DNA from 4 places in the Mesorhizobium oxytropidicola genome. Region 3 is predicted to be linked to each of the others. Evidence: predicted binding sites of a transcription regulator. Region 3 holds the regulator's gene; each other region holds the start of a gene.

Region 1 (4,870 bases), 1.1 Mb from region 3:
CCGGTTCAAGCTGGTCGCCGAAAAACTCCGACCATCCAAGGGTGGCAAGCGATAGGGACGGGGCGGGGGAGGAGGCCGTCACGGCTTCGACCAAGGGTACGGCGTCGTAGGCATCGGACAGTATCTCTGGCAAAAGAGGGGGGCGCGGACCTCTCGACAGGCGATCCACCCGAGCCGTTGTATGGGCGGCATGGCGGGATTTGGCAAGCATTTCACGGCGAAAGGGCCGGGCTCACCCGTCAGTGACCTCGATTGTCGCGTTGATCCCCAGGAGAGCCTCAGGACAAGAAGCGGCTCGCCAGGCCGAAGTCCGCATTTTCTTGACAAGCCGCGCTGGCCGGATGTTACTGCCGCCAGCCGCTTGGGCTGGGGGACTTTGCCGTGAAGAAGACATATCAGAAGCCGGTGCTGGTGAAGCGCGAGCTGCTGTCCGCCGTGACCGCCGCGCCTGCCACGTCCGGGCGTTGATCGGGAAGCCGTAGGGCGAGGGGCTGACGCCTCCCGTTCTCACAGTTCCTTTTCCGCCAGTTCCCTGAATTCGTCGGGCACCGAGCGCGCCGCTTCCAGCGCCACCGTGCCGTAGCCGACGGCCTGTTTGCCGAAGCGTTCGCGGATCTTGTCGATGGCGCGGTCGGCGCCGAAGCGGGCGAGGCCTTTTTGGCTGCCCGGGCGGCGCTTCTCGTCGGCGAGGCCGAGCGGCAGGTCGAGCTGCAGCTCGGCACTTTCCTCGAGATGCGAGACCGAAATCGCGAGCAGCGAGATGGTTTTTTCCCCGGGATGGTCGGCGAGTACACCGCGCACCAGGTCGCCGGCGATTTCGGCCAGCATGGTCGTCGCCGAGATCGGCTGGTCGAGCGTGATCGAACGCGTGACGGCGCTGAGATCGGCAAAGCGCACGCGCACCGTTACCGTGCGGCCAGGCCGCGCCTTGGCGCGCAGCCGGCTGGCGACGCGGTCGGCCAGATGCAGCAAGGTCGGCACGATCACCCGCGCCACGGCGGGCTTCTGCCCAAGTGCCGATTGCGCGCCGGCCGAGTGCGCCCGGCGCTTGGTCTCCAGTTTCCTTGGGTCGCGGTTCCAGGACAGGGCGGCCAGTTTTTCGCCGGCGGCGGGGCCGAGCAGCCGCGTCAGCGCGCCGCTATGTGTCCTCGCCAGCTCGCCGATGGTCTCGACGCCGATCTCGGCCAGCCGCGCCTTGGTCGCCGGACCGACGCCCCACATCAGCGAGACCGGCAGATCGTGCAGGAAGGCGAGCTCCGTGCCGGGATCGACCACCACCAGCCCGTCGGGCTTGGCCACCTGCGAGGCGATCTTGGCCAGATGCTTGGTGCGGGCCACGCCGATCGAGATCGGCAGGCCGAGTTCGGCCCGCACGCGCCGGCGGATCGCCGTGGCGATCTCTTCTGGCTGCCCGAACAGATGCGTGCAGCCGGCGACGTCGGCGAAGGCCTCGTCGATGGAGATGCGCTCGACCACCGGCGTGAAATCGTCGAGCACTTTTATCGCCGCGTCGCCCAGCCGCTGGTAGTGGCTGAAATTGCCGCCAACGAAGATCAATTGCGGGCAGAGCTCGCGCGCCTTGCGCCCCGGCATGCCGCCGCGCACGCCAAAGGCACGCGCTTCATAGGAGGCGGCCAGCACCACGCCGCCGCCGACCGCGATCGGCTTGCCGCGCAGCGACGGGTCGAGCAACTGTTCGACCGAGGCATAGAAGGCGTCGAGATCGGCATGCAGGATGGTGGCTGTCGTTTCCATCCGGCTGCATATCCATGGTTGCTGATGGATTGGAACGAATAGAGAACAAATCGTGCACATATGTCAAGCGCCATGTCCGCATCCGCCTGTGTCATCGGCGCTCTTCCCGCGAAAATTGCACAACCAATGTCGGATCGCGGTTTTCAACAACGTCTTAAAGACGGGCAGCAAGGCTGTCAGCATACGCCTGAGTGCGGAAGGAGCACGACATGACCGACCACATCATCGCGCCTTACTCGGACTGGTTTGAAGCGCACAAAGCGCATCTCGCAAAAGAAAAGGCGTTTACGCGCCAGCGTCAACAACTCGCGGCGGAGCGGCGCTCACTGCCGTGGCTGCGCATCGACAAACCCTACGTTTTCGATACGATCCAGGGACGGAAATCTCTGGCCGATCTCTTTGCGGGGCGCAGCCAGTTGATCGTCTATCACTTCATGTTTCCGCCCAATGCGGACTATCGCTGCACCGGCTGTTCGTTCCTTTGCGACCACATAGACGCCGCCAACCAGCATCTCAGGCATCACGACGTCTCCCTGGTCGTCTGCGCGCGCGCGCCTCTGGCCGAGCTCATGGATTTCAAGGCACGGATGAATTGGCAGTTCGATTGGGCTTCGTCCTTCGGAAGCGATTTCAATTTCGACTTCCAGGTGTCGTTCACCGAGGACCAGATCAGTTCGGGCAAGGTGCTGTTCAATTTCGAAGAGGTCGCGATGACAGGCAAGGATCGCGGTGGCACGACCGTCTTCTACAGGGATGACGATGGCACGATCTATTGCACGTTCCAGGTGCGGGGCCGGGGCGGCGAGAACCTGATCGGGACGTATAGCTATCTGGACCTCACTCCCATCGGCCGCAATGAAAATGGCCCATCGCATACGCTGGGCGATTGGGTCCGCCTTCACGATGAATATGATGATCGCTGATGATCCGCCGCGCGGTTGGGCGACGCCCCTCGGGGCATCCTCCAAGAGCTTCGGCGATCAAGTTTTTGCCAGATGCTCGGCCCGCAGCGCTGCCTTCAACCGTTCCAGCGCCGGTTCGCCGCCGGCCGCCAACTCGTCGGCGATGCGGGCGAGATGATCGTCGGCCTTGCGGTGCTTGCTGCCCCAGGCGCCGAGCGCGGCCAGCACCGGCAGAAGGTCGATGCCGGCTTCCGTCAGCCGGTAGATCGCCTTCAGCCCGTGGCTCGGATCGTCGCTGCGGGTGAGGATGCCTTCGTCCTGCAGCGTCTGCAGCCGTTCGGCCAGCGTGCGCGAGGAGATGCCTTCATCCGACTGCAGGAATTCGCGAAAATGCTTTTTCCCGGCGAAGACCAGGTCGCGGATGATGAGCAGCGTCCAGCGGTCGCCGAGCAGTTCGAGCGACAGGCTGATCGGGCAGCCGGATCTTTCGCGGGTCGACATGTCTATGGTTCCATTTTTAATCACTTTACTATTGACATCATTTTTCCCACACGTAAATGGTTCCAAAAGTAAAGCTATTTCCCATGGGCCTGACAACGAGGAAACGATGATGAAGAAGCTGATCCTGCATATGCAGATGTCGGTCGACGGTTTTGTCGGCGCGAACGAAGACCATCGCTGGCAGCTCTGGGAATGGGGTGACGACATTGGCTGGGACGAGGAACTGAAGCGGGATTTCAACGCCGTCTTCGCCGGCATCGACACCATCCTGCTTAGCCGCAAGATGGCGGAGGAGGGCTATCTCAGCCATTGGGGCAATGCGGCGAAGAAGTTTCCCCGCGATCCGTTCTACGCCTTCGCCCAGCGCATCGTGGAGGCACGGAAGGTAGTGCCGAGCGACAGGTTGAAGGCTTCGCGATGGGAACGCACGACGGTGGTGAGCGGCGACCTGCCGCGCGAGGTCGAGGCGCTGAAGACGGGCGAGGGCGGCGACATCGCCGTCTTCGGCGGCGCCGGCTTCGCTTCGTCGCTGATCGCGGCCGGGCTGGTCGACGAGTTCCAGCTGTTCGTCAATCCGGCCGTGCTGGGCGCGGGACGCCGCATCTTCGACCAGGGCGGTTTTCAGAACCTCCGGCTGGTCGGCTCGAAGGCCTATGCCTGCGGCATGGTGGTCAACCGCTACGCGCCGGCGGGGTGAGGAGAGAGAAAATCCTGATCTGACGTATCCTTTTTGTCAGCCCATCCGTCTCTGGCTTGGAAGGTCGCAATCCGCGATCCGCAACCCTGGGAGACCGTCATGGCGAGCATCGAGAGCGAGGCAAACAGGAACCACTACGCGGCGATCGCCGCCAATGCCGGCAAAATGAGCCCGCAGGCGTTCGTCGAGTTCAACGATGCCAGTTGGACGGCGCTGACCGGCGAACCCGGCGGCGTCGACTATATCGAGGTGGATGCCGGCGGTGTGCCTGCCCTATGGATCGTGCCGAAAGGCGCCGACGAGCGGCGCGTGCTGTTTTATGCGCATGGCGGCGGCTTTCTCGGCGGCTCGATCTACACCCACCGCAAGCTGGTCGGCCATCTGGCCAAGGCCGTCGGCTGCCGGGCCTTGCTCTACAACTATCCGCTGGCGAACCAAGGCAAGTATCCGGCCCAGCTCGAGGCGGCGATGGCAGCCTGGAACTGGCTCATCGACCAAGGCTTCGACGCAAAAGCGATCGCGCTTGCGGGCGATTCCTGCGGCGCGGTGCTGACCTATGGCCTCCTGCAGCGCCTGCGCGCGCAAGGTCGGCCGCTGCCGGCCGCCACGCTGATGATGTCCGGCTGGTTCGACATGGCGCTGACCGCTGCCAGCTACGAAACCAACCGCGAAAAGGATCCTTTCTTCGCCAAGGGCGGCGTCGACTGGCTGGTGACCAACTTCATCGGCGACTACGATCGGCTCGATCCGGAGGTCAGCCCGCTCTATGCCGATTTGAGCGGCTTTCCGCCCGTCTTCCTGCAGGCCGGCGCCGACGAGACGCTGGTCGACGAAAGCCGCATGTTCGCCGAGCGCGCGCGGCAGGCTGGCATCGAGACGCGGCTCGACGTCTTCGACGGCATGCTGCACACGTTCCAGATGATGGCCGGCCGGGCGCCGGAAGCCGACGACGCGATCGGCCGCCTCGCCGCCTGGGTGCGGCCGAGGCTTGGGCTGCCGGATGCTGGCGACAATG
Region 2 (4,870 bases), 110 kb from region 3:
AATACCTCGAAGCGCTTCTATGACGCAGCGCTGAAGCCGCTCGGCTACACCTGCCTCAGCCAGTCACCGGGTTCGCTCGGCTATGGTGCTCAAAGCGCCGTGCTGTGGGTCAATGAGGCGGCTCGGCCGGTGCCGGCGGACGAAAAATCCGGCCTGCATTTCTGCTTCGCCGCCCCGACACGGGACAGCGTCGATGCTTTCCATGCCGGCGCGCTCCGCGAAGGCGGCAGCGACAATGGCCCGCCCGGCCTGCGCTCCGCCTATGGCGACGACTACTATGCGGCCTTCGTCATCGACCCGGACGGCTATCGCCTCGAGGCCTATTGCGGCGTTGCCGGCTAACCCGGCCGAGTTCCGCAGTTTCGCGGATCCCGACTGTTCCCACCGACCGGGCTTTGCTCTACCAATATCGGAGCGCGGGCTCGGCCCGGCGGGAGGGGTCAGCGATGCCGAGTTTCGACAGCCTGTTCAATGCCTTCGTCACCATTCTGGTGACCATCGACCCGCCCGGCCTGGCGCCGCTGTTCCTCGCCGTGACCCGCGGCATGAACCGCGAGGAGCGCCAGCAGGTTTCGGTGCGCGCCTCGGTCATCGGCTTCCTGGTGATGGCATTGTTCGCGGTGGCCGGCGCCTCGATCCTGTCGGTGTTCGGCATCACCCTGCCGGCCTTCCGCGTCGCCGGCGGTTTTCTGCTGTTCTTCATCGCCTTCGAAATGGTCTTCGAGCGCCGGCAGGACCGCAAGGAGAAGATCGGCGACGTCGCCATCACCAAAGACATGATCCACAACATCGCCGCCTTCCCGCTGGCGATCCCGCTGATCGCCGGCCCCGGCGCGATTTCGGCGACGGTGCTGCTTTCCGGCTCGTTTCAGGGCTTTGCGGCGCAGGCCGCACTCGTCGGCATCATCTTCGTCTGCCTCGCCATCACCTATCTGGTGTTCGTGCTGTCGGAACGCATCGACCGTATCCTCGGCCAGACCGGCCGCTCGATCCTGACCCGCCTGCTCGGCGTCATCCTGGCGGCTCTGGCGGTACAGTTCGTCGCCGACGGCATCAAGGCGCTGATGGCGGGGTGAACGGCAGCCCGGACTGCCGACTGCCCTCACTTCGCCGCCGTATCGATCACTTCAAAATCGTGCGTAATCACGGCCGTCTTGGCCATCATTGCGGAGGCCGAGCAGTATTTTTCGATCGACAGATCGATAGCCAGCTTGACCTTGTCCGACGACAGCGCCCTGCCCTTGACGATGAAATGCATATGGATGCGCGTGAACACCTTTGGATCAGTCTCGGCTCTGTCAGCGTCAAGTTCGACCACGCAGTCCTCGACCGCCTCACGGCCCTTTTCGAGGATATGCACGACATCATAGGCCGAGCAGCCGCCGGTGCCGATCAGCACCAGCTCCATCGGGCTCGGCCCAGGCGTCTTGCCATCAGGGCTGGAGGCCGTTCCCAGCACCAGTTTGTGGCCGCTGCCGGACTCGCCGACGAAGGTGCGCTCTTCGACCCATTTTACCCGTGCCTTCATTGCCCTGTCCTTTCAGTCCTTTGACCGCGCCTGCTGTCAGGCCAAATCAACAACGCAAAACCCCGAAAGTCCATCAGGACCCTCGGGGCGTATCGATCACGTAACGTCAGTCATCTGGCGACGTCAGCCGCCTGGTATTTGCTTTCGATCAGAACGGGATTTCGTCGTCCAGCTCGCGCGACGAACCGCCGCCGCCGCCGCCCCTGGGAGCGCCGCCGCCACCGTTGAAGCTTTCGTTCGGGCTGGACTGGCCGAAATCGGAACCGCGGCTGCTGCCGCCACCGGAATAACCGCCGACCTGGCCGCCCTCGCCTTGGCCGCGCGCGTCGAGCATCTGCAGCTCGCCACGGAATTTCTGCAGCACGACTTCCGTCGTGTACTTGTCGGCGCCGGTCTGGTCCTGCCATTTGCGCGTCTGCAGCTGGCCCTCGACATACACCTTCATGCCCTTCTTCAGGTATTGCTCGGCCACCTTGGCGATGCCCTCATTGAAGATGACGACATTGTGCCACTCGGTCTTTTCCTTGCGCTCGCCGGAATTCTTGTCGCGCCAGCTTTCCGATGTGGCGATACGGATGTTGACGACCGGCTCGCCCGAGTTCAGGCGCCGGATTTCAGGGTCCGCGCCGAGATTGCCGACCAGAATGACCTTATTGACGCTACCCGCCATGATTTTTCTCCGCGCTCATCCGAAAACAAATTTTTGTCGCAGCACCTTACAGGCTGCGCACGTCTGCCGCCTGCTAAGGCTGGCTTTTCCCACAAGGTTTTTGTTCCCTTTTCGTTCCTACATGCACCGCCGCTGATTGTCAAGGAATGGCAGCAATGCCCGAGCCCATCATATGGGTCTCAAAACAGTGCTTGCCAAATCAATAAGTATCGACTTATGCTTTTGTCATGATCGAAGCAGAGATTTTCCGCGCCCTGGCCGACCCGACGCGCCGCGCCGTCTTCGAGCGTCTCGCCGCAGCTGAGATGAGCGTATCGGAATTGCGCAGCGGCCTGACCGTATCGCAACCGGCGGTGTCGCAGCATCTTGCGGTGCTGCGCGGCGCCGGCCTCGTGGTCGAGCGGCGGGTCGGCCGCAACGCCTATTACCGCGCCGATCCGCAGGGGCTTGCCCCCCTGCTCTCCTGGATCGAACGCTACCGGACCTTCTGGCCGGAGCGCATCGAAAGGCTGAAGACGGTTTTGAAGGACATGGATCAATGAAAGATTTGCGATCGATGAACGCCAAGACCCAGGGCGAAGCCGCTCCGGATGCGCTTGAGTTCGAATACGACCTTGCCGAACCGCTGGAAAAGGTGTGGCGGGCGCTGACCGTGCCGGAACTGCTCGCGGCCTGGATGATGCCAAACGACATCACGCCGGAAATCGGCAAGCGTTTTGCCTTCGCCGGGACGGACGCAGCGATCGAGTGCGAAATCCTCGACGCCGAGCCCGAACGCCTGCTGCGCTATTCCTGGCGCGAGCAGCCACGCGATGCGACGCGGCAGGGTCCGCTCGACAGTACCGTCACCTTCACACTCGCCCGCACCGTTTCCGGCGGCACGCATCTGCGCATCGTCCATGACGGTTTTGCTGGGAAAGCGATGCCTGCGGTCGCCATGGCGGGTACCGGCTGCCGGCTTTCGCTGGGATTGCGTGGGGCCGGAAAGCCCATTGCCGCCAACACACCGCGCCTTCTGCTGCGCGCAGCCTGAACACGGAAATCGGAGACGAAAAATGAGCGGTCTTGCCAGTCTGGTGCCGATGGTGATCGAGCAATCGAGCCGCGGCGAACGCGCCTTCGACATTTTCTCGCGGCTGCTGCGCGAGCGCATCATCTTCATCAATGGCGAGATCAACGACGACGTCTCGGCGCTGGTCTGCGCGCAGCTCCTGTCGCTGGAGTCGGACAATCCCGACAAGGAGATCTCGCTCTACATCAACTCGCCCGGCGGCGTGGTGACCAGCGGCTTCGCCATCTACGACACGATGCAATATATCAGCTGCCCGGTATCGACCGTGTGCATGGGTTTTGCCGCCTCGATGGGGTCGTTCCTGCTGATGGCGGGCACGGCGGGGCGGCGCATCGCGCTGCCCAACGCCACCATCCTGCTGCATCAGCCGCTCGGCGGCTTCCAGGGCCAGGCTTCCGACATCCAGCGCCATGCCGAGCGGATCGGCAAGACCAAACGCCATATGGCCGAACTCTATGCGCAGCATTGCGGCCGCAGCTATGAGGAGGTCGAACGCACGCTCGACCGCGACCATTTCATGACCGCCCGCGAGGCCCAGGCCTGGGGCATCGTCGACCACGTCTTCGACACGCGCAAAAAGGCGGCATGAAGCCTGGGTGGGATTGGAATCTGGTCACTGTCGAAGATTTGACGATGCCGGTCTGGTTCCGGGGGCGGCTCGTCCCTATAATCCCGGGATGACCGACACTCATTCGCCCAGGACGTCGCATCGCGTCATCGCTGCCGCGGTGCTCAGTTTCGCCAGCCTTGTGAGCGGCATGGCACTTGCCGACGACAATTCAGCGCAGACGCCGAAAGGCGCCCTGCCTGGCGTGAACAGCGATTATCGCATCGCCAAGCCTGCTCCCCAGCCGGAACCCGACGACGCATTCCCCAGCAATGGCAACGGCACGTTCAAGATCGGCGATACGGATGTCAGGATTTCCGGCAGCATCACGGTCGATATGGCCACGGGCGGGTTTAAGCCCCCGAGGTGAGCAGCCTCCGCTTGGGCCAGTTCAGCCATTTCCCCAAAAGAATAGCCCCGCCGTACCCTAGGGCAAACGGACGGGGCTTTTCTGGATCTAAAATCCATATTTTGCCGGGAGTGTACTGCCGGCGTTTGATTTCGGATGCTTCGCGGCGTCAGCCGACGATCCGACTAGCAGTCTCTAATTTTGGGGGATACGGCAAGTCACGGTTTGTCGGGTGGCGCAAACGCTAAACCCTGGCACTTATGCCTGCCGCGGCTCCAACGAGACGTGGAGCCCTGGGGGACTGTCCGGTGGCGTCATGCTCCACTCCTGTGTCCGTTGCGACATTGTCGTCGCGAAGCGCAAATCGCAAATGCCTGCGGCGTCTCGCAGGCCGCCTTGGGGCGGCGAGGCCATCGAAAGACGGCCGGCTTCGCTGACTGTCCGAGACTGCTCCCCTGAACCAGCCGCGTCAACCTTCAATAGCCGGTTACGGAAAAATGTGATCGCCGGGAGGTTACGTCCAGGTCAGCTTTTTGCACAGCTTTGTCAGGAGCGTGTTCGGCCTTTGTTCTTTCCGCTTGCCCCTTCGCGCGAAAGGCGGTTAAACGACTTCTGTCGGGAATTGTGGCGTCTCTCGACGTGGC
Region 3 (4,870 bases):
CGTCGCGCGGACCTTCGAGTTCGAGGCCGTAGGCGCCGCACCTAGCTTCGACAAGCTGGATGAACAGGTCGGTGAGCGCGATGCTCTTCTTGCGCACCGCCGCCATGTCGACATCGTCCCAGATATCCAGAGCCCCTTTCAGCGCCCGCATCGACAGCACTGGCTGCGTGCCGCACAGGAACCGGCGGATGCCGCTGCCGGCCGCATAGCTTTGTTCAAAAGCGAAGGGCCGCGCATGGCCCCACCAGCCGCTCAGCGGCTGGTGGACATCGTCGTGATGGCGTTTCGCGGCATAGATGAAGGCGGGCGCACCCGGACCGCCATTGAGATATTTGTAGGTGCAGCCGATGGCGAAATCGGCATTGGAGCTGTCGAGTTCGACTGGCAACGCGCCGGCCGTATGACAGAGATCCCAGACGATCAGCGCGCCGACCTGATGGGCTTTGCTCGTCAGCGCAGCCATGTCGCGCAATTGTCCGGATTTGTAGTTGACGTGGTTGACCAGGATGACGGCGACACGCTCGTCGATCAGTTCCTCAATGGTGGGCGCATCAACGCCTTCGAGCCGCAGCACGGTGCCAGGCCGCGTCGAGGCCACGCCTTCGGCCATGTAGAGATCGGTTGGAAAGCTGTCGCCTTCGGCGACGATGATCGAACGGTCGGGCCGCAGGTTGAGTGCGGCATGCAGCACCTTGTAGATGTTGATCGAGGTCGTATCGCAGACCACCGTCTGGCCGGAAGCGGCGCCGATCAGCCGTCCGAGCTGGTCGCCGAGCGCAACCGGCATATCGAACCAGCCGGCGGTGTTCCAGGCACGAATGAGGTCCTGCGCCCACTCCTGCGTCGCCGCCTTCTGCAGCTCGTTGAAGACGGCGGGCGCCGCGGCACCCAGCGAATTGCCGTCGAGGTAGATCACACCTTCCGGCAGAATGAAGCGGTCGCGCATGGCACGCAGCGGATCCGCCGCATCCATGGCTTCGACTGCTGCGAGATCGAGTGTTGCATTCATGATCGATTGTCCTTCGCGCATGGGCGCGCCCAGATGAACACGTCAGGTGAAATCGGCTGGGCAATCATGAGCAGTCTGCCAAACCCTGTCAAACATTATATATAATTTACGCCATGGAAGGCTTTCATATATAATCGTGACGTGACAGCCTAAGGATGGGACAACGATGTTGGACGAAGGACTCTCGAAGACGGAAGCGGCCTACAGGCTGGTGCGTCGCGATATCCTCGCGACCCGTCTGCGGCCCGGCGCGCCGCTCAAGCTCAGCGCGTTGCGCAACAGTTATGGCATTGGCTGGACGCCGTTGCGCGAAGCGCTGTCGCGACTGGAGGCGGAGCGCCTGGTGACTTCCATCAGCAATCGCGGCTTTGCCGTTGCTCCGGTTTCGCGCACCGAATTGGAAGACCTGTCGCGCGCCAGGTGTGTCGTCGAACTGCCACTGCTTCAGGAATCGATCGAGAAAGGTGGCCACGATTGGGAAAACGCGGTCGTCGCCGCCCATTACCGGCTGTCGCGTTGCAAGACCGCTGTCGACGATCCATCCGACGAAGTGGTCGACGAATGGGATGAAAAGCACGAGGCTTTCCACGCGGCACTGCTCAGTGCGGCAGCATCCCCCTGGCTGCTGACCTTTCATTCCACGATCGCGGATCAATTGCGTCGCCATCACCGTTTTCTCGGCTTGGCGCCAACGCTGCGGGCGGCGGCCGGCCTGCAGCATGGTTACGAGGAGGCCGTGGAGGCGTTGCGCCAGGCGGTCGCAATCGAACATCACACCGCGCTCATGGAGGCGGCGCTGGATCGTAATATCGAGCGCGCGAAAACCCTGATGATCGCCCATATCGGCTATACGCTGCATGTCTATGTCCATGCCGGCGACGGCAGCATAAATAAGCGGTAGCGCAACGGGATCACGGACCGAAGCCGGTATGGCAATTTCGTGGCAAAGTTGGCATTTTGGCTTCGTTTCGTTCACGGCAGGCCAAGGATTGGTGAAAGGAGAAAAATCTCTCATCGAGCTTTGTCGGCTACTGATGCCAGACCTCGGAGCAGGATAGGCCACAGGCCATTAACCAAAACAATTTCAAAGCCGGCAAGCGCACCGCGCGGCGGCAGGCAGGCATCGAACACCGCCTGTTGCCGGGCCAAATAATTTCAGACGCCTTAACGAATTCACTAAACTTTAAACAGTTGCAGAACACAACTGGAACAGATAGGGTTTGTTCTGGGTTTGTTTTTCGATTCTGGTTCACACCCTTCGTTCAATGCCTTGGGGGCCGCCATGCTGACACGCAAGCAACATGAACTGCTGATGTTCATTCATGAACGGCTGAAGGAAAGCGGCATTCCGCCTTCCTTCGACGAGATGAAGGAAGCGCTCGATCTCGCCTCCAAGTCAGGGATCCATCGCCTGATCACGGCACTGGAGGAACGCGGCTTCATTCGCCGGCTGCCCAATCGGGCGCGAGCGCTGGAAGTGCTGCGGTTGCCGGATTCGATCGCGCCGGGCCTCAACGCGGCAAAGAAATTCTCGCCAAGCGTCATTCAGGGCAGTCTCGGTCAGGGCGGCCTTGGCCGCCAGATCAAGCCGGCGCCATCACGCTTGCCCGCGGCCGGCAATGATGACGACGCGGTTTCCGCCGTGTCGATTCCGGTGATGGGCCGCATCGCCGCCGGTGTGCCGATCGATGCCATCCAGCATCAGACTCATTCCATCTCGGTGCCGCCGGACATGATCATGGGCGGCGAGCACTATGCGCTGGAGGTCAAGGGCGACTCGATGATCGAGGCCGGCATCTTCGATGGCGACACGGTCATTATCCGCAACGCCGATACGGCGAGCCCGGGCGAGATCGTCGTGGCGCTGGTCGACGACGAGGAAGCGACATTGAAGCGGTTCCGCCGCAAAGGCGCCTCGATCGCGCTTGAAGCCGCCAACCCGGCCTACGAGACGCGTATTTTCGGGCCGGACAGGGTCAAGGTGCAAGGCAAGCTCGTAGGGCTGATCCGGCGCTACTGAGCAGGGACGGCAGCCGGTTTTTCGGCTTTTTGATAGGGCAGCAGCCCCCTCGCCTCGCGTGAATATTTTCGCTGTGCATGCCAGGGCCGATACGGCCCGTCCACCGCGAAGTTGACGGTTGGCGGACCGGTCGCCGATTGGCGGTCGAAGAAGACGGCGGCACTACCTTTGCGGGCAAGTTGCCGTTTGGTGACGACAAGAACCAGCGGATTGTGGCAGGCATCATAGCCGGTTGCATCATTGACGACGATCAAATCGGCGAAACCGCAGGCCTTCCAGGTGTCCTTGCGGTCTTCGACATGTGCGATGATCGCACCGGACGGGTGCCGGGCAAGACAGACGCCATCCGTGCAGTAGAACGGAGCTCCCGGCGGGAGGTTGACGGCATCGGCAATGTCGAATTGCCCATCTGCCTTGCTGAACATCTCCGGCACGACGATGGTTTCGGACACCAGCGCGCGTTTCCAATTGTCGATGGTGAATTCGTTCGGGCGAGCCCGGCTGACCGCGAGTTCGCCGCCGCCGATCGGCAGCGCGACCAGCCGCGCATCTTCCGAGATCAGTACGTCCGGCGTGCGCGTATCCGACACCGTCAACAAGCCGGCAAGCGCGAATGGCACTGCCGCGAGCCGCAACCAGGTCGTCGCCATCGTCGCGATGACCAAGGCGACGGTCACCAGCAGCACCGAGTGCTGCGAAATCAACCCGACCGCATCGATTGGGGAGCGTTCCGAAATCCACGCGGATATGGCGATCATCGCCGTCAGGCCTTTGCCCATTAGGTAGAGGGATGGCGCATCCAATCCAAACGGCATTAGCAATGCACTGGCAACGGCCAGGAACATCACGACTGACACGATCGGCATGACGGCCAGATTGGCGAACAGGCTGAGCGGCGACACACGCTGGAAATGCCAGATGGCGAACAGCGCCGTGGCGCAGCCGGCTATGATGGAGGTAATCGCCAACCCGCCCGTCGCCAGCAGGAATTTTCGCGTCAGGAATCCGGGCAAGGATCGCTTTGGCGGTGGCGGTCTTACCTTTCCCGCGTGGTGGTCCGCCCAGCCGGCATAGGCACCGACCAGCGCGGCCGTTGCGGCGAACGACATCTGGAAACTCGGGCCGACCACTTCGTGCGGCGACACCACGATGACGGCGATCGCCGAGATCGCCAGATTGCGCATCGTCAGCGCCGCGCGATCAAACAGCACGGCAATCAGCATCACCGCCAGCATTATGAAGCTGCGTTCGGCGGCGACGACGACACCCGAAATCACGAGATAGGCGGCGATCGAGAACAGGGCCGCGGCGGCCGCGTATTTCTTCACCGGCCGACGTGCTGAAAAATCCGGAAACAGCGCGAAGGCACCGCGCAGCAGACCCATGATGGTGCCGCCGACCAGCGCCATATGCAGTCCGGAAATCGAGATGATGTGATAGATACCGGTACGCCGCATCGCTTCGTTGATTTCGTCGGGAATGCCCGCGCGGACACCAACGATGAGCGCCGCCGCGATCTCACCTTCAGCACCACCGACAGTGGCCCGGATATGGTCGGCGATGGCTTCACGGGCATTTTCTACCCCGGGAGAAAAGCCGGGCCGACAACGGCATCTCACCATCATCGGCTGCAACAAGCTTCGGATTGCCGAGAAAGAAGCCGCTGCCGCCAATGCCGGCGAAGTAGCTGTCGAAGGAGAAATCGTAGCTGTCCGGTCGCACCGGGCCGGTCGGCGGCAACAGTTTGGCATAGCCGGTGACCAGGGAGCCGGCGGTCATTTCCGCAGGGACATTGCGCGCCGAAAGCCGGACCCTTTCCGGCGCATAGCGCAGTGTCGGCC
Region 4 (4,870 bases), 2.8 Mb from region 3:
GCGCCACTGCAGCACCTTCACCGGCTCGAAATCATGGCTCTCGATCTTCTTGACCAGATCCTCGTCAAGCGGGTCGACCTGGCCGGTGACGCCAAAGGTGCCGTCGCGCAGATGCCGGCCAGCGCGGCCGGCGATCTGGCCAAGCTCGGCCGCCGTCAGGTTGCGATACTGGTAGCCGTCGAATTTGCGGTTCTGGGCAAAGGCGACATGGTCGAGATCGAGGTTGAGGCCCATGCCGATGGCGTCGGTGGCGACGAGATAGTCGACATCGCCCGACTGGAACAGAGCCACCTGGGCGTTGCGGGTGCGCGGGGAGAGCGCGCCAAGCACGACGGCGGCGCCACCCTGCTGCCGACGGATCAGCTCGGCGATGGCGTAGACCTCGTCGGCAGAGAAGGCGACGATCGCGGTGCGGCGTGGCAGGCGGGTCAGCTTCTTCGAACCGGCATAGGCCAGATGCGACAGCCGCGGCCGGGTCACGACCGAGACGCCCTTCAGCAGGCGCTGCAGGATGCCGTGCATGGTGGCGGCACCCAGCAGCAGCGTTTCCTGGCGGCCGCGCAGATGCAGGATGCGGTCAGTGAAGATGTGGCCGCGCTCGAGGTCGCCGGCGAGTTGCACCTCGTCGATGGCGACGAAGGCAGCGTCGGTCTCGCGCGGCATGGCCTCGACGGTGCAGACTGAATATTTCGCGCCCGGCGGCTGGATCTTCTCCTCGCCGGTGATCAGCGCCACCTTGTGGGCGCCGACCTTTTCGCAGACGCGGGTGTAGACTTCCCGCGCCAGCAGCCTGAGCGGCAGGCCGATTACACCGGTTTCGTGCGCCACCATGCGCTCGATGGCGAGATGGGTCTTGCCGGTGTTGGTCGGCCCAAGCACGGCGGTCACGTCGCGGCCCGACAGGATCAGCGGCTCGGTGTGTTTGGGCTGGATGTTCATCGGCTCGGAAATATGGGCTTTCTGGCCTCTGGTTGTCGGGAGCGTGCCTCAACTGGCGCGTATGACAGGCGACACATAGGGATTTCGGGCGCGAAGCGAAAGCGGAATGTTCCGGTGGCGGCTCGAAGGCCTCTATGTCCAGCGCTAAATTGGCTGCTGCTTAACTGATGGAACGAGTCTGGAACGAATCAGCGACGAATCGGTGACTCGCCAAGATTCAGCTTTTGTTCACGGCTACATATGGGTTTTGTGACCATGAGTCTCACCACATGCTGAATCGTTGAACTGGCCCGTTTTATGCTAAGCGATCTCTGCCCTTAACCTTTGCCGGGAAACGAGGGCAGCGACCCGGTGTCCACCGCTCAAGATTATGAAATTGTTAATCTTTCTGAACTGGGCGTTAAGCGATTGCAGCGGATTCCGGGCCATTAACGTTAACTTCCGCTCAAAGCCGGAACGAATCGGCGACAAAGCAGCGCCATCGGTATTTTCCCGTTTTGTTCCCTCAATACCTTGTGTTGTGAACAGCTTATCCACCGACAATCCCCAGGCTTGCTCACAGGGTTCGCACAGGCGGCGCTGCCGCCATTAACCTTTGCGTGCCGGATTGGGGCATTGCGCCGCAGCGGCGTCGTTTTGGCTCCAGGGCATCAATTGAAAACGGACCGGTTTCCCGGCCCGTTTGTTACAAGATATGCGCCGCCGTTAGACGTCTCAGGCGAAGTATTGGCCACCATTGGCCGTGATGGTCGAGCCGGTGATGAAGCCGGCGTCTTCGGAAGCGAGGAAGACGACGCAGCGCGCGATCTCTTCCGGCTCGCCGAGGCGGCCGACCGGAATCTGCGGCAGGATGCGCTCGTTGAGCACCTTCTCGTCGATCGCCTTGACCATTTCGGTGGCGATGTAGCCGGGGCAGATGACGTTGACGGTGATGCCCGCGCGGGCACCTTCCTGCGCCAGCGCCTTCGAGAAGCCGATGTCGCCGGCCTTGGCGGCGGAATAATTGACCTGGCCGGCCTGGCCCTTCTGGCCGTTGATCGAGGAGATGGTGACGACGCGGCCGAACTTGCGCTCGCGCATGCCGTTCCACAGCGGATGCGTCATGTTGAAAACGCCGGACAGATTGGTGTCGATGACCTCTTTCCACTGGTCGCGCGTGATCTTGTGGAACATGGCATCGCGGGTGATGCCGGCATTGTTGACCAGCACCGAAACCGGGCCGAGATCGGCCTCGACCTGTTTGATGCCGGCGGCGCAAGCGTCATAGTCGGCGACCGACCATTTGTAGACCGGAATGCCGGTTTCGGCCTTGAACTTCGCCGCCGCCTCGTCGTTGCCGGCATAGTTCGCGGCAACCGAATAGCCGGCGTTCTTCAAAGCGATCGAGATCGCTGCGCCGATGCCGCGCGATCCGCCCGTGACGATTGCAACCTTGGTCATATGTCCTCCCTTTTTTGTCACTGAAGCGAACAGAGAGTAGCGAATAGCGAATAGGGATTTGATATCCCATTGCGCCGACGCTGTTCTTCCCTATTCGCCACTCCCTATTGGCTATTCGCTCAGAGCGCTTCCACGCAGAGCGCAACGCCCATGCCGCCGCCGATGCACAGGGTGGCGAGGCCCTTCTTGGCGCCGCGGCGGCGCATCTCGTAAACCAGCGTGTTGAAGACGCGGGCGCCCGAGGCGCCGATCGGGTGGCCGATGGCGATGGCGCCGCCATTGACGTTGACGATCGAAGGATCCCAGCCCATGCCCTTGTTGACGGCGCAGGCCTGCGCGGCGAAAGCCTCGTTGGCCTCGACCAGGTCGAGATCGCCAACCGACCAGCCGGCCTTTTCCAAAGCCTTGCGCGAGGCGGGAATGGGTCCGGTGCCCATGATCGCCGGATCGACGCCGGCGGTTGCCCAGGACGCGATGCGCGCCAGCGGGGTGATGCCGCGCCTTTTAGCTTCCGCTTCGCTCATCAGCAGTGCGCCGGCCGCACCGTCATTGATGCCGGAAGCGTTGGCGGCGGTCACGGTGCCGTCCTTGTCGAAGGCCGGCTTGAGCTTGGTCATGGCATCCAGCGTCGCGCCATGGCGGATGTATTCGTCCTGGTCGACAATGGTGTCGCCCTTCCTGCCCTTGATGGTGAAGGCGACGATCTCGTCCTTGAACTTGCCGGCCTTCTGCGCGGCCTCGGCCTTGTTCTGCGAGGCCAGCGCGAACTGGTCCTGATCGTCGCGGGTGATCTGGAACTGGCGGGCGACGTTCTCGGCTGTGTTGCCCATGTGGTAGCCATTGAAGGCGTCCCACAGGCCGTCCTTGATCATGGTGTCGATCATCTTGTAGTCGCCCATCTTGACGCCAGCGCGCAAATGTTCGGCGTGCGGCGACAGCGACATCGATTCCTGGCCGCCGGCGATAATCACCTTGGCGTCGCCGGTGGCGATCTGCTGCATGCCGAGTGCGATGGCGCGCAGGCCCGAGCCGCAAACCTGGTTGAGGCCCCAGGCGGTGGTTTCCTTGGGCAGGCCGGCAAGGATCGAGGCCTGGCGGGCGGGGTTCTGGCCTTGAGCGGCGGTCAGCACCTGGCCGAGGATGACCTCGTCGACCTCGGCGGCCTCGACACCGGCGCGCGACAAAAGTTCCTTGATGACGACGGCGCCGAGCTCGTGCGCTGGCGTGGCGGCAAAGGCGCCGTTGAAGGAGCCGACGGCGGTGCGCGCGGCGCTGGCAATGACGATGGCATCGGGCATTTTCTTCTCCAGACTTCAAGGTGTTGTTCTATCGTTGAGGACTTTTCTTGCCCTTTCCCAACCCCAAGTCAAACCGGAAATCGGCATGGCGCCCATGCGCGCCAAGCAGGTCACGCGCCGCAATGCCGGCGGGCTGGCCGCTGCTGCGCAGCATATTTTGCCTGCTATGCAGCATTATATGATCCCGCACTGCACAAACTGCTTGGAATTATGAGGCTTTTGCGCATATCCTCAAAAAGGGCGCAATCGTTACCGGCTGCTTACTCAGGCGTGCCGGTGTCCGGGGAGGATGCAGATGGCCGCAAAAGACGATCCGATCATTATCAAGAAATACGCCAATCGCCGCCTCTATAATACGGGGACGAGCACCTATGTGACGCTCGAGGATCTGGCCGAGATGGTCAAGAAAGGCGAGGAGTTCACCGTCCAGGACGCCAAGACCGGTGACGACATCACGCATCCGGTGCTGACCCAGATCATTTTCGAATTGGAGAACAAGGATGGGCAGAACATGCTGCCGATCCCGTTCCTGCGCCAGCTGATCGCCTTCTATGGCGACCAGATGCAGATGATCGTGCCGAGCTTCCTCGAACAGTCGATGATCGCTTTCTCCAAGGAGCAGGAGCGCTTTCGCGAGCAGATGAAGGGCGCCATCGGCAAGTCGCCGCTGGACGTCATGAAGATTGCGACGCCGATCAAGGCGCTGGAAGAGCAGACGCGCCGCAACATGGAAATGTTCCAGAACGCGATGCGGCTGTTCACGCCGTTCCCGCCAGTTGGCTCCGCGCCAGCCGCGGCTGCGACCGAGCCAGCCAAGAAGGAAGCGCCGGAAAAATCCGACGATCTTCAGGAGCTGAAGAGCCAGATCGCGGCCATGCAGCGCAAACTCGACACGATGTCGTAGGGGCGGCCAGAGCATATACTGACCACCTCGACTTGTTGATGCCTTGCCTTCATGGGTCGATCGGCATCTGCCACAATTCCCAGATATCATCGGCCCGCCCGTCAAGCGAGCGATAGAAAGCCTTGGCCGGCATGTTGGAGTGCAGCACCGTCCACTTGATGGCGGATGCACCAATGCCGACGGCATGGTCGCGGAGCCGTTCCACAAGGGCATGGCCGACCGACATGCCGCGCGCCGTCTCGGCCACGTAGAGTTCCTTCAGCCACACAACCGGCTTCAGGTCGTAGGT

Evidence for each region. Region 3 encodes LexA, which represses DNA repair genes until DNA is damaged. Its sites were predicted from a motif close to TGTTCNNNNTGTGTTCNG; they were not measured.
Region 1: dinB (DNA polymerase IV) is a predicted target of LexA. The motif match lies at 1,786-1,803, and genes of this name have one in related genera.
Region 2: AC0V8S_RS21110 (single-stranded DNA-binding protein) is a predicted target of LexA. The motif match lies at 2,300-2,317, and genes of this name have one in related genera.
Region 4: AC0V8S_RS07590 (helicase-related protein) is a predicted target of LexA. The motif match lies at 1,108-1,125, and genes of this name have one in related genera.

Annotation. Positions count from the first base shown of each region.
Region 1 is NZ_CM149692.1:3,240,833-3,245,702, forward strand. It holds gene rsgA (ribosome small subunit-dependent GTPase A) at 1-94, opposite strand, end outside; gene dinB (DNA polymerase IV) at 508-1,755, opposite strand; gene AC0V8S_RS16155 (DUF899 domain-containing protein) at 1,965-2,678, shown strand; gene AC0V8S_RS16160 (winged helix-turn-helix transcriptional regulator) at 2,736-3,158, opposite strand; gene AC0V8S_RS16165 (dihydrofolate reductase family protein) at 3,268-3,855, shown strand; gene AC0V8S_RS16170 (alpha/beta hydrolase) at 3,955-4,870, shown strand, end outside.
Region 2 is NZ_CM149692.1:4,248,062-4,252,931, reverse strand. It holds gene AC0V8S_RS21125 (VOC family protein) at 1-342, shown strand, start outside; gene AC0V8S_RS21120 (MarC family protein) at 447-1,076, shown strand; gene AC0V8S_RS21115 (OsmC family protein) at 1,103-1,528, opposite strand; gene AC0V8S_RS21110 (single-stranded DNA-binding protein) at 1,677-2,198, opposite strand; gene AC0V8S_RS21105 (ArsR/SmtB family transcription factor) at 2,426-2,740, shown strand; gene AC0V8S_RS21100 (SRPBCC family protein) at 2,737-3,231, shown strand; gene AC0V8S_RS21095 (ATP-dependent Clp protease proteolytic subunit) at 3,254-3,859, shown strand; gene AC0V8S_RS21090 (hypothetical protein) at 3,948-4,247, shown strand.
Region 3 is NZ_CM149692.1:4,357,055-4,361,924, reverse strand. It holds gene kynU (kynureninase) at 1-1,009, opposite strand, end outside; gene AC0V8S_RS21710 (GntR family transcriptional regulator) at 1,176-1,910, shown strand; gene lexA (transcriptional repressor LexA) at 2,292-3,029, shown strand; partial or broken gene AC0V8S_RS21700 (ComEC/Rec2 family competence protein) at 3,023-4,870, opposite strand, start outside.
Region 4 is NZ_CM149692.1:1,520,725-1,525,594, forward strand. It holds gene AC0V8S_RS07590 (helicase-related protein) at 1-939, opposite strand, end outside; gene AC0V8S_RS07595 (hypothetical protein) at 1,240-1,476, opposite strand; gene phbB (acetoacetyl-CoA reductase) at 1,654-2,379, opposite strand; gene AC0V8S_RS07605 (acetyl-CoA C-acetyltransferase) at 2,499-3,677, opposite strand; gene AC0V8S_RS07610 (hypothetical protein) at 3,664-3,891, shown strand; gene phaR (polyhydroxyalkanoate synthesis repressor PhaR) at 3,973-4,581, shown strand; gene AC0V8S_RS07620 (N-acetyltransferase family protein) at 4,631-4,870, opposite strand, start outside.